DNA from 3 places in the Paenibacillus sp. JNUCC32 genome. Region 3 is predicted to be linked to each of the others. Evidence: riboswitches for the same ligand, from Rfam matches in the RefSeq annotation. Region 3 holds a riboswitch; each other region holds the start of a gene.
The links. Region 3 has a riboswitch for cyclic di-AMP ahead of ehuB (ectoine/hydroxyectoine ABC transporter substrate-binding protein EhuB). Riboswitches for the same ligand answer to the same signal wherever they lie in the genome.

Region 1 (3,278 bases), 880 kb from region 3:
TACTTGATTCAAAGCCGGTCCAGCGCCGCCTTGAAGTTGGTCACCATGACAGCTGATGCAGCTTGCTTTCAGTGTGGCTTCGGCTGCGGCAGCATCCAGAGTCACTTCCGGCATAGTCGGCTTCTCTTCCTGAGCTACCTGTTCCTTGCCTGGGAGCGTAAACATCAGCGCAATAGCCAACGCACATGCGACGAAGAACAATCCGCTCATGATCCATTTTTGCATCGTCATATCGTCCCTTCTATGTATACTGCACTTTTGCACTTGTCTCCATTATAAACCAACATCCATAGACAGCATAGCCAGTTGTGACAAAAAAAGCAACTATACCGCGCGCCTTCATAAAAAGTACACAAAATTGTGCTTTTTCATATAGACAAGGATTACTATTCCTCATTTGCCGGAGGCTCATACACCATGCAGTGGAAAAGGGCGTTTCCCGTCGGTGTAAGGCGCTCGTACGTATCGGTGATATGAAAGCCCGCCTTTTCGTATGCACGGATCGCGCGCTCATTCCAGGTCATTACCTCCAGGTCGATCTCATCGGCAGGCCGCCTCCGCCTCGCTTCCCGGACAATCGTCTGCATAAACCGTTTACCCATTCCCCGCCCGCACCAATCAGGCCGCATGCCCAGCCCGATCCGCGTAACCTCATGCATCGGAAACAGCTGGGCAAATCCCCATAGCGTCTTCCGTTCATCCAAAATCGAAATGTACTGTTCCCGGCGGATGTCCGGATCCCCAAACTCGATCTCAAGCCCCTTCATCTGCTCCCAGGGAAGAAAACCGTAAATGTTATAGGGAGGAGGATAGGTCCAGGCGCATATTTCTTTCGCGTGCTCTTCACGCATGACCACCGTATGAAATGAAATCGGTGCTGCATCCATTGGCAAAGTCCCCCTGTCATAATTACAAATTAAATTATACCCCATTTCTCAAACATTCTAGCCGCATTCAAAAAGCCCGTCCAAGAGAAGTAGGTCTCCTTTGACGGGCAAACGGATATGTATGGGCAGGACGAGGATAAGACATCGAAGCTTGGGAGATTCTCCGGTCGACTTTTCATACTGATCATTGCTCATGATGCGTTCGGCATCTACGTATCGCTGCTCGTAGTAGTCCTCAGAAAATAAAATCAATATTTTTCCATTAGGGTGTTTAATGAAGGGAGAGGAGGGTATATAAAGGGTAGAAGATGCAATGACTTGAGGATGCGAAGAGAATTTGCATAATAATTTTCTTTTTTTCTCGAAAAGTGGGAACTTTTTCGTTGTCCCAAACGTTATAAAGGTATACACAGAGGCAGAAAAAAGAAAAAGCCGCTGGATGAGATCGGCACAATCTCATACGCCCAGGGCTTCTTGTAAAGGATAAATCAATGAAGTTCCAATAATTAATTGTAGTTCACAGCTACAGACTTGTACGTAGACTGACTCATGACTCGCTTAGCACCTACGTATCGATTGGCGTAATAGCTCTGGCTCAGCGGACTGATGATGACACCGCGCGAGGATGAGGAATGAGCGAATTTGCCGCCCCCAACATAAATACCCACATGAGATACACCTCTGCCGGATGTGTTGAAAAACACGAGATCGCCAGCTTTCAGCTTGCTCTTGGCTACGGCCGTACCGACTTTGTATTGAGCTCCAGACGTGCGCGGCAGGCTTAGACCAAGTTTCTTGTAGATATAGCTGGTGAATCCGGAGCAGTCAAAACCATTCGTTGTGGTTCCACCTGTTTTATAAGAGACACCAATGGCTGGTTTGATTGCAGTATTTAATTTGGAATCGGCGAAAGCGCTTCCGGTCCCTAATGTGAGTGCGAGGGCCAGGCCTAGAGAAATGGCCGTTAACTTCTTTTTCAAAACAAAAAGCTCCTTCCATTGCCTGCGAGGTTAGCTTAAGGGTTCGGTTGAAGGTCCCCTATGATCCCTCTCTTGCGAGATCAATTCACCCAAAACGGATCCCCCGCTTCCCAATCATGGGAATTCGGCTCCTTAAAATGTTGATGAACCCATTCATAGACGTCTGACGTTCCAACATGCTTAACGAAATTACATAGTTCCAGCAAAAAGTTACAGTAAAGATGACAAAGTTGTTACTAACATATTCGTTATTTTAGCAGAGTATTAACAATTTGGCAAATGAGGAAAGCTCATTTTTATACAAAAAAACCTGTCCCCATCATGCGGGATCAGGTTTTTTTGTAATTTGGCCATCGGAAAATGTAATATTGAGGAAAAATGAGCTTCTATTCTTTGTAAAATCAAGTCCGAGAGAGAAATGTGTCGCTTCCGATTACAGCATATTTACGAGCTTGTTTATCATATGATGGTAACGAAATGTAACGATTAGGCATGCTGCGAGGAAGAATCCCGCCACAAATGGTATTGGGCGGAAATTACCCAAATTTGGAAGAGTCCATTCAGAAAATAAGAGGCTTGCTGAATAATCAAGCCAATCAATCCCGCCCAGAAGAGCGATGCCGAGCTTAGGAGCAAAAGAATGACGCAGGCCGATCCGCCAACGGTAAGGGATAACAGCACAGCCGTGCCCAGTCGGCGGAAGAGCGCAAGAACGGAGCTGATCATGCCGGAATTGTCCGTACGGCCGAATTGCATATAGAGCAATAACAGGCGAATCAGATAGGCGTACAGAAACCATCCGGCTGCATGAGGCAGCGCATGAAGCAGCAGAACCGGCTCATGGATCCCGTTCAGCAGAATCGGAAGGATTTTGGGCAGAATCCAGTATCCGGGCACAAAGGTAAGAACAAGTTCGATCAGATAAAATACCGTAACGGGCTTCCATAGCTTCTGCATGCCGGTGAAGAAGAATAATCCGCGCTCGCCCTTGGCCTCCTGGTGGAGGTTATAGAAGATGCCTGCCCGAATGAGCGGGGTACATACCATCCGGATCAGGAGCAGAGCGGCCAGAAGCCAACCATAGGTATGGACCGTGCCGCTTAACGACAGACTCATCTCGCCCTCGTAGAAGAATAACAGGCGGCTAAGCTCGTTAGGGGCAGAATCCGGATACCGCATCAGCAGGGGGACGACTGCCGATTTTACAAGCCGGTACAGGCAATATCCCCACAGCATGCGGTACAAGAACAGCAGAATGGAGACGTATAATTGGTCTTTAACACTGATCCACCCTTGGCCTGCATAACTTTTCATGTGCTCCCCCCTCACCATGACAGGCTGCCGAACAACGTCTCCACAAGCTTGGTAATACTGAGATTCCAGCGTGTGACCACCTTCGGATCCATTCCTG
Region 2 (3,278 bases), 350 kb from region 3:
CCGCCCCGCTTCAGCCATTGTCCGGTCAAAGCGGGAAGCGCGGCAATGCTGCGCACCGTCAAGCCGCCGTTGTCGTGATGCTGAAGACCGTTGCCGATATGGATGTAGGAGGTATCGGCCCGGCCATAGAGGTCGGCCAATTTCTCGATATCCTCGATCGAGATGCCGGTAATGGAAGAAACGTGCTCCGGCGTGTATTCTTTGACGTGCTCGCGCAAGGCTTCATGACCAATCGTATACTTGCGGAGGAATTCCTCATTTACCATGCCGTCACGGAACATGATGTGCATGAGGCCGACGGCCAGCGCCGCATCCGTGCCTGGATACAGCGGAATGAACCAGTCCGCCCATTGCCCCGTCTGGTTCTTGTGGACATCGATCACAACGACCTTGGCACCGGCTTTGCGTGCTTTCTCTGCAATCACCATCTGGTGCATATTGGTGCTGACGATGTTTCCGCCCCAGACGAGGATGACGTCGGCTCGTACGGTGTCCTCCGGAACGGTTCCCCCATTAAACCCCATCACGGATTTCCAGCCCTCATTGCCCGCGGAATTGCAGATCGACTGCTTCAGGCGGCTGGCACCCAGCCTGTTGAAGAATCTGCGGTCCATGCCGTCGACGCTCAATATCCCCATATTGCCGTAGAAGCTGTAGGGCAGGATGCTCTCGGAGCCGTATTCCTCGATCAAGCCCTTATAGCGTCCGGCTATCTCCTGAATGGCTTCGTCCCAGCTGATCCGCTCGAAGGCGCCCTCTCCCTTGGGACCTACTCTTCGCAGCGGATAGAGCACTCGTTCCGGATGGTACACCCGGTGTGCCATATTACGGACTTTATTGCAGATGGCTCCCTGCGTAATCGGATGCTCCGGATTACCGGTCACCTTGACGATTTTTCCGTTCTCTTTATGCAGCAGCAGGCCGCATGTATCGGGACAATCCAACGGACATACCGCCGGAAATACGCCGTTTTCCTGATGAATCATCGCTTGAGTCATTTCGTGCTTCCCCCTTTTGCTCGGCTGCATCATATCCCATTATCTTAAAAGAAAATCGGGGTTCCAGTAAAGTCATACATTTTTTTCTAATCAGGTGATTCACTTTTCTTCCCCCCGGGTATATTCCTATCAAGAGCAAAGAAGAGGAACCCAGACCCTTTCTCTTCCTTGCCGAATCATGGACCACTCCCAAAAAAATTCGCCATGCCAGTGTCTCCTCCCCCGAGACCGGCATGGCGAATTTGTTTATATGGCATCCTCCCAGTGACCGATGTTCCCCGCGACTAACCTTCCATATTATAGAAACTCGTGATTTTCGCAGAAAACATGCAAAATAAAAAGCCTGTCAAAGCCACGTCTTTATGTAAGCGCTTATCTGTCATTTTTTATAAATAATTCTGTTCGAATGATCGTTGGAGGATGTTTTACAAACGATTGGAGCAGGCGTAATATACTATTCAGCTTCGAAAACATTCTTCATATTCACATGACATTCGCTTAATTTCCTTGATGGAAAGCGGGGGAACCAACCGTATGGAGGGATACCTATAGGATCCTTCAACCATACTAAGGGGTGAATCCTGATTCAATCGCGTACGTACGCCGCGATGGAATCAGGTAGGGCGACTCTCACCGCCCGAATCCGACAGCTAACCTCGTCAGCGTTGATCGGGAGGGTTGTGAACTTGTGATCAAACACAGGGTTCTAACCTGTGTTTTTTGTTTGCCAAAAATCAGCATAGGAAGGGTGACCGTTCCTAGGTCCAGCATATAAAAAACACCGATAGAAGTCCGTTCAGGGAGCTTCTACCATGAACTTAATCTTAAGCGGCGGTGAAAAACAACCATGTTATCCTCAATCAAGCGCTTCCTCATCGGAAGACCGCTTAAATCGACGGAATTAGGCGAACAAAAGCTGAATAAAACCAAGGCGCTGGCCATCCTGTCATCCGATGCACTATCGTCCGTGGCCTATGGCCCGGAACAAATCCTCATTGTGTTGATGACCGTCGGGGCAGCTGCCTATTGGTATTCCATACCGATTGCCGTCGGCGTCCTGGTCTTGTTGCTGGCACTTATCCTGTCGTACAGACAAATTATTTTCTCCTATCCGCACGGCGGCGGCGCATATGTCGTGTCCAAACGGAATTTGGGCATGTACCCGGGGCTGGTGGCCGGCGGTTCCTTGCTCGTGGACTATATCCTGACGGTTGCGGTCAGCGTGTCGGCCGGGACGGATGCGATCACGTCGGCTTTTCCGGAATTGCATGCCTATAATCTGCCGATCTCCATCGTGTTCGTTCTATGCTTGACCGTATTGAATTTAAGAGGGGTTACGGAGTCGGCCTCCATACTGGCTTATCCGGTTTACCTGTTCGTGCTTGCGTTATTCATCCTGATCGGGGTAGGGATATTCAACATTGCCACAGGCCATGCGTCTCCGGAGCTTCATACGCCGATCGGCACGCCCGTAGCCGGGCTGAGCTTGTTTCTGCTCCTGCGCGCATTTGCCTCGGGCAGCTCCGCCCTGACCGGCGTGGAGGCGATTTCCAATGCCATTCCGAATTTCAAAGACCCGGCCCCGAATAACGCGGCCAAAACTCTGGTGGCGATGGGGTCGCTGCTGGCCCTGTTATTTTCGGGCATCGTTTTCCTGGCTTATTACTATGGGGTCAGTCCCAGCGAACAAGTCACGGTCGTTTCCCAAATTGCCGAGCATACCTTCGGGCGAAATGCGCTTTATTACTTCATACAAGGGACAACGGCCTTAATTCTGATCCTTGCCGCCAACACGGGGTATTCCGCTTTTCCCCTGCTTGCCGTCAATCTGGCGAAGGATAAGTTCATTCCTAGAATGTTCACCGTCCGCGGCGACCGTCTGGGATACTCAAACGGAATCATTATTCTTGGATTTTTCTCCATTCTGCTGCTGCTGGCTTTTGAAGGCAAAACCGAGCATCTGATTCCGCTCTATGCCGTCGGCGTGTTTATCCCGTTTACCCTCTCCCAGACGGGGATGATGGTGAAATGGATTCGCGAAAAGCCCGAAGGCTGGATCGTCAAGCTGATCATTAACACCACCGGCGCATGCATCAGCTTTATCGTGACCATGATCTTCTTCTTTACGAAATTCGCCCAGGTGTGGACCGTGCTGATATTCCTGCCGCTGATCATCTGGATTTTCACCCGGATCCGCAAGCATTACGAGGCGGTAGCGGACCAGCTCCGGATTACGACCTGCGAGCCGGTTAAGCCGATTGAGGGGAATGTCATCATCCT
Region 3 (3,278 bases):
TCCAATCCCACATACGCTACAGCCTCCCCGCGGTCAGTTTGCGCTCGAGCAGTCGAACCGCCATCGAGACGATCGTGGCGATGACAAAATACATGAGGAGCAGCAGCACCAGAATCTCGGTCGTCCAGGAGATGTAATTGTTGCGGAGCACCATCGCCTGATACGTTAAATCCGCCATCGTGATGAAATAAACGAGCGAGGTGGATTTGATGAGTTCCACAAGCTGATTCCCGAACGGGGGAAGCATTCGCAGGGACGCTTGGGGCAGTATAACGTTCCACAGCCTCTGCCAAGGCCTCATATTAAGCGCCACGGCAGCTTCCCACTGTCCTTTCGGAACGGCCAGCACCGCACTGCGAACAATCTCGGAGCCGTATGCGCCGAAGTTAAGTCCGATCGCGAGAATCGCCGCCAGCATTTTCGGAAGCTCGATGCCGATGAACGGAAGGGCAAAATACAACCAGAAGAGCTGCACCAGCAAGGAGGTTCCCCGAAAAACTTCGACGTACACGGCCGTCACCGTGCGGACGATCCACAGCTTCGACAGCCGGCACAATCCGGCTGCAAAGGACATCACGATAGCCAGGATGGCTGAAAAGAACGCGACGATAATCGTGATCTCTGCTCCTTTGAGCAGCGTCGGAAGAAAATCGATCCAAGAATTCGGCATGCTATTCCCCGCAGAGCGCAGCGGCCGTCATCTCACCCGGGAGCTCTTCTTCCGTGAACCCGAACTCTTGCAAAATTTCCAGCAGCTCGCCCGACTCCTTCATCTTCTCAAGCTCTGCATTATAAGCCTCCTGGAACTCGGTATCCGCTTGGCGGAAAGCCGTAGCCCCATAACCGCGAACGCTTTCGCCATCGATGACTGGCTGCTCGAAATCAGCCACGCGTTCGATGCTGTCGTCGCTGGCTGAATCCAGCATCGCCTGCAGGGACGGCCCCGTCATGGTAATCGCCTGCACCCGATCGGCCTGGAGGGCGCTGATCGCCGAAGCCTGGTCAGGGACCTGTACGATCCGGTCCGAAGGAATGCCCGACTTCTCCATGTAGCCGATTTCGACCGCGCCGGTCATGACAGCCACCTTGGCCTGCTCATTCTTGGCAATGTCCTCATAGCTTCCGAGTTCCATCGGATTCCCTTGCTTTACCGCAAGGGCTTCCCCGATGCTGTACTCCGGATTCGCGAACAGGACGGCAGAGCAGCGGTCCGGATTAATGAACATGCCTGCCGTGATCAGATCAAACCGATCGGCCTGCAATCCGGCGACCAGCGAACCGAATTCCGTTAGCTCCCCTCTCATCTCCTTGATGCCAAGACGCTCCAGAATAACGCGGGCAATCTCAACCGCTTCACCCGTGAGCTCCCCATTGGCTTCTTTGTAGGCATACGGCTTCTCGTTCGCAAACCCTACGGTGATATATCCCTGCTCTATGGCTCGATCCAGCGTACTTCCTTTGTCGCCGCAAGCCGCGAGCAATACCACCATCATCACGGACAACACCAGCACAACCACTTTCTTCAAAACCTTCCACAACCTTTCGTAATAGCTTTTCACTTTCTTAAAAAACGGCATGACGAAATTATCCGTGTTAGCACATGTGTTAACTTGGATATATGGACATTCAGATACGCGTGCATGGGACGAGGCTTCAGGGAAGATGATTCATCGGCTTCCTTGCACGCTTTGACCCAATGCCGTCTGATAATCGATTCAATTCATTCCACATTTGCAGACGTTGCCCCTCCTCTGTAATTGAATGCAAAAAGACCACCAAACAGGGGATCTAGACATAGCTCCGCCAGCAGGGGGTCAAAAAATAGAGAAAAGGCCCCTATAGAGAATAAGGGCCTTTTGTATGAACATCCATTATGTATGCAAGACCCATCCACTGCTGACGAGGTTAGCTGACGGACTCGGGTAAGATGGTACCCTACACTCGTGAATTCCAAGTGACTCGCCCCTGGTGAAACTGGTTCCCCCGCTTTCCGGAATATGTATGCCGGAAACTAAGCGTGTGTTCATGATAAAGGGAAGCTCAGGAAAAGTCAAACCCCTTTAACCGCTTTTTCTGGAAATTCAGAAGTAAAAATACCGTTTTTGCAACGAGAATATCGAGCCTTTTGAACACCTTATTTAAGGCTGTCCATACACCGGATTGGTCATGGAATCCATGCTCCATTTTCCGCTATATAGCAGGCATTTGACGGGTCATGCGGAAATCGTTCATGACATATATGTTTTATGCCATGAATGAGCCCCGGATCAGGTAGTCTGCCCGTATGAAATACGGGACCGAAAAAAAATTTTGAAACACTCCATAAATAAGTTTGATAACAACGCCTGGAATGACTTGAAAAAAAGCCCCGATGCTTAGCATCAGGGCTTTTCTCGTCATACCGCGGTATAGCCGCCATCCACCAGCAGGCTCGTGCCCGTAATGAAGGAGGCATCTTCACTGGCGAGGAACAACACGGCTTTGGCCACTTCTTCCGGCTGTCCCAAACGGCCCATCGGATGAAGGCCGACCAAGTGCTGCGTGATCGCTTCCGTTCTTCCCTGGATCAGCGGCGTATCGATATATCCCGGACACACGGCATTGATTCGGATTCCTTTGGAGGCATAGTCTGCGCTGAGCGACTGGGTTAACAGCTTGACGCCCCCCTTAGCCGAAGCATAGGCGGTTACCCCTGCTTTTCCGACATGGCTATGGATCGAGCCGCAGTTTACGATCGCCCCTCCGGTTCCTTGGGACAGCATTTGCTGAATAACATACTTATCGCACAGGAAGACCCCTGTCAGATTAATATCAATCGTTCTCTGCCAGTTATCCATCGTTAACTGATCGGCAGGAGCATCATGGGCAATGCCTGCATTGGCGAACAATACATCGACACGACCAAAATGCTGCACCGTCTGATTCACCATATTCGCGACTTCCTGCTCTTGGGTTACATCCGTTTTGACGAACAGCGCTTCAAAGCCGGCTCCTCTCAATTCGTCGGAAACCGCTTGGCCCTGGTCGGAATAATCCGCGATAACGACCTTGGCTCCCTCTTTTGCAAAAAGTCTGACTGCCGCTTCGCCAATCCCGCTGGCGCCTCCCGTCACAATGACAACCTTGGAATCAAATTTCATGCGTTGATCACTCCTATGTTGTAAATTCATCAACCGGCTATCCATTCATGTAGAATGGGCAAATACCGACCATGATATTCCAATACCCCGTTTCCTAATGAATGACCAGCAACCTATCGAAGAAAAAGAATGTTCGCT

Region 1: it holds a riboswitch for cyclic di-AMP, as region 3 does, so the genes downstream of both, JNUCC32_RS24615 (C40 family peptidase) here and ehuB (ectoine/hydroxyectoine ABC transporter substrate-binding protein EhuB) in region 3, are expected to answer to the same signal.
Region 2: it holds a riboswitch for cyclic di-AMP, as region 3 does, so the genes downstream of both, JNUCC32_RS26975 (APC family permease) here and ehuB (ectoine/hydroxyectoine ABC transporter substrate-binding protein EhuB) in region 3, are expected to answer to the same signal.

The regions. Positions count from the first base shown of each region.
Region 1 is NZ_CP062260.1:5,575,101-5,578,378, reverse strand. It holds gene JNUCC32_RS24625 (c-type cytochrome) at 1-225, opposite strand, end outside; gene JNUCC32_RS24620 (GNAT family N-acetyltransferase) at 387-887, opposite strand; gene JNUCC32_RS24615 (C40 family peptidase) at 1,394-1,867, opposite strand; cyclic di-AMP (ydaO/yuaA leader) riboswitch at 1,872-2,007, opposite strand; gene JNUCC32_RS24610 (hypothetical protein) at 2,354-3,181, opposite strand; gene JNUCC32_RS24605 (M1 family metallopeptidase) at 3,193-3,278, opposite strand, start outside.
Region 2 is NZ_CP062260.1:6,102,876-6,106,153, reverse strand. It holds gene JNUCC32_RS26980 (molybdopterin-containing oxidoreductase family protein) at 1-998, opposite strand, end outside; cyclic di-AMP (ydaO/yuaA leader) riboswitch at 1,484-1,679, shown strand; gene JNUCC32_RS26975 (APC family permease) at 1,846-3,278, shown strand, end outside.
Region 3 is NZ_CP062260.1:6,453,339-6,456,616, reverse strand. It holds gene ehuD (ectoine/hydroxyectoine ABC transporter permease subunit EhuD) at 1-13, opposite strand, end outside; gene ehuC (ectoine/hydroxyectoine ABC transporter permease subunit EhuC) at 17-670, opposite strand; gene ehuB (ectoine/hydroxyectoine ABC transporter substrate-binding protein EhuB) at 672-1,526, opposite strand; cyclic di-AMP (ydaO/yuaA leader) riboswitch at 1,882-2,028, opposite strand; gene JNUCC32_RS28550 (SDR family NAD(P)-dependent oxidoreductase) at 2,397-3,140, opposite strand.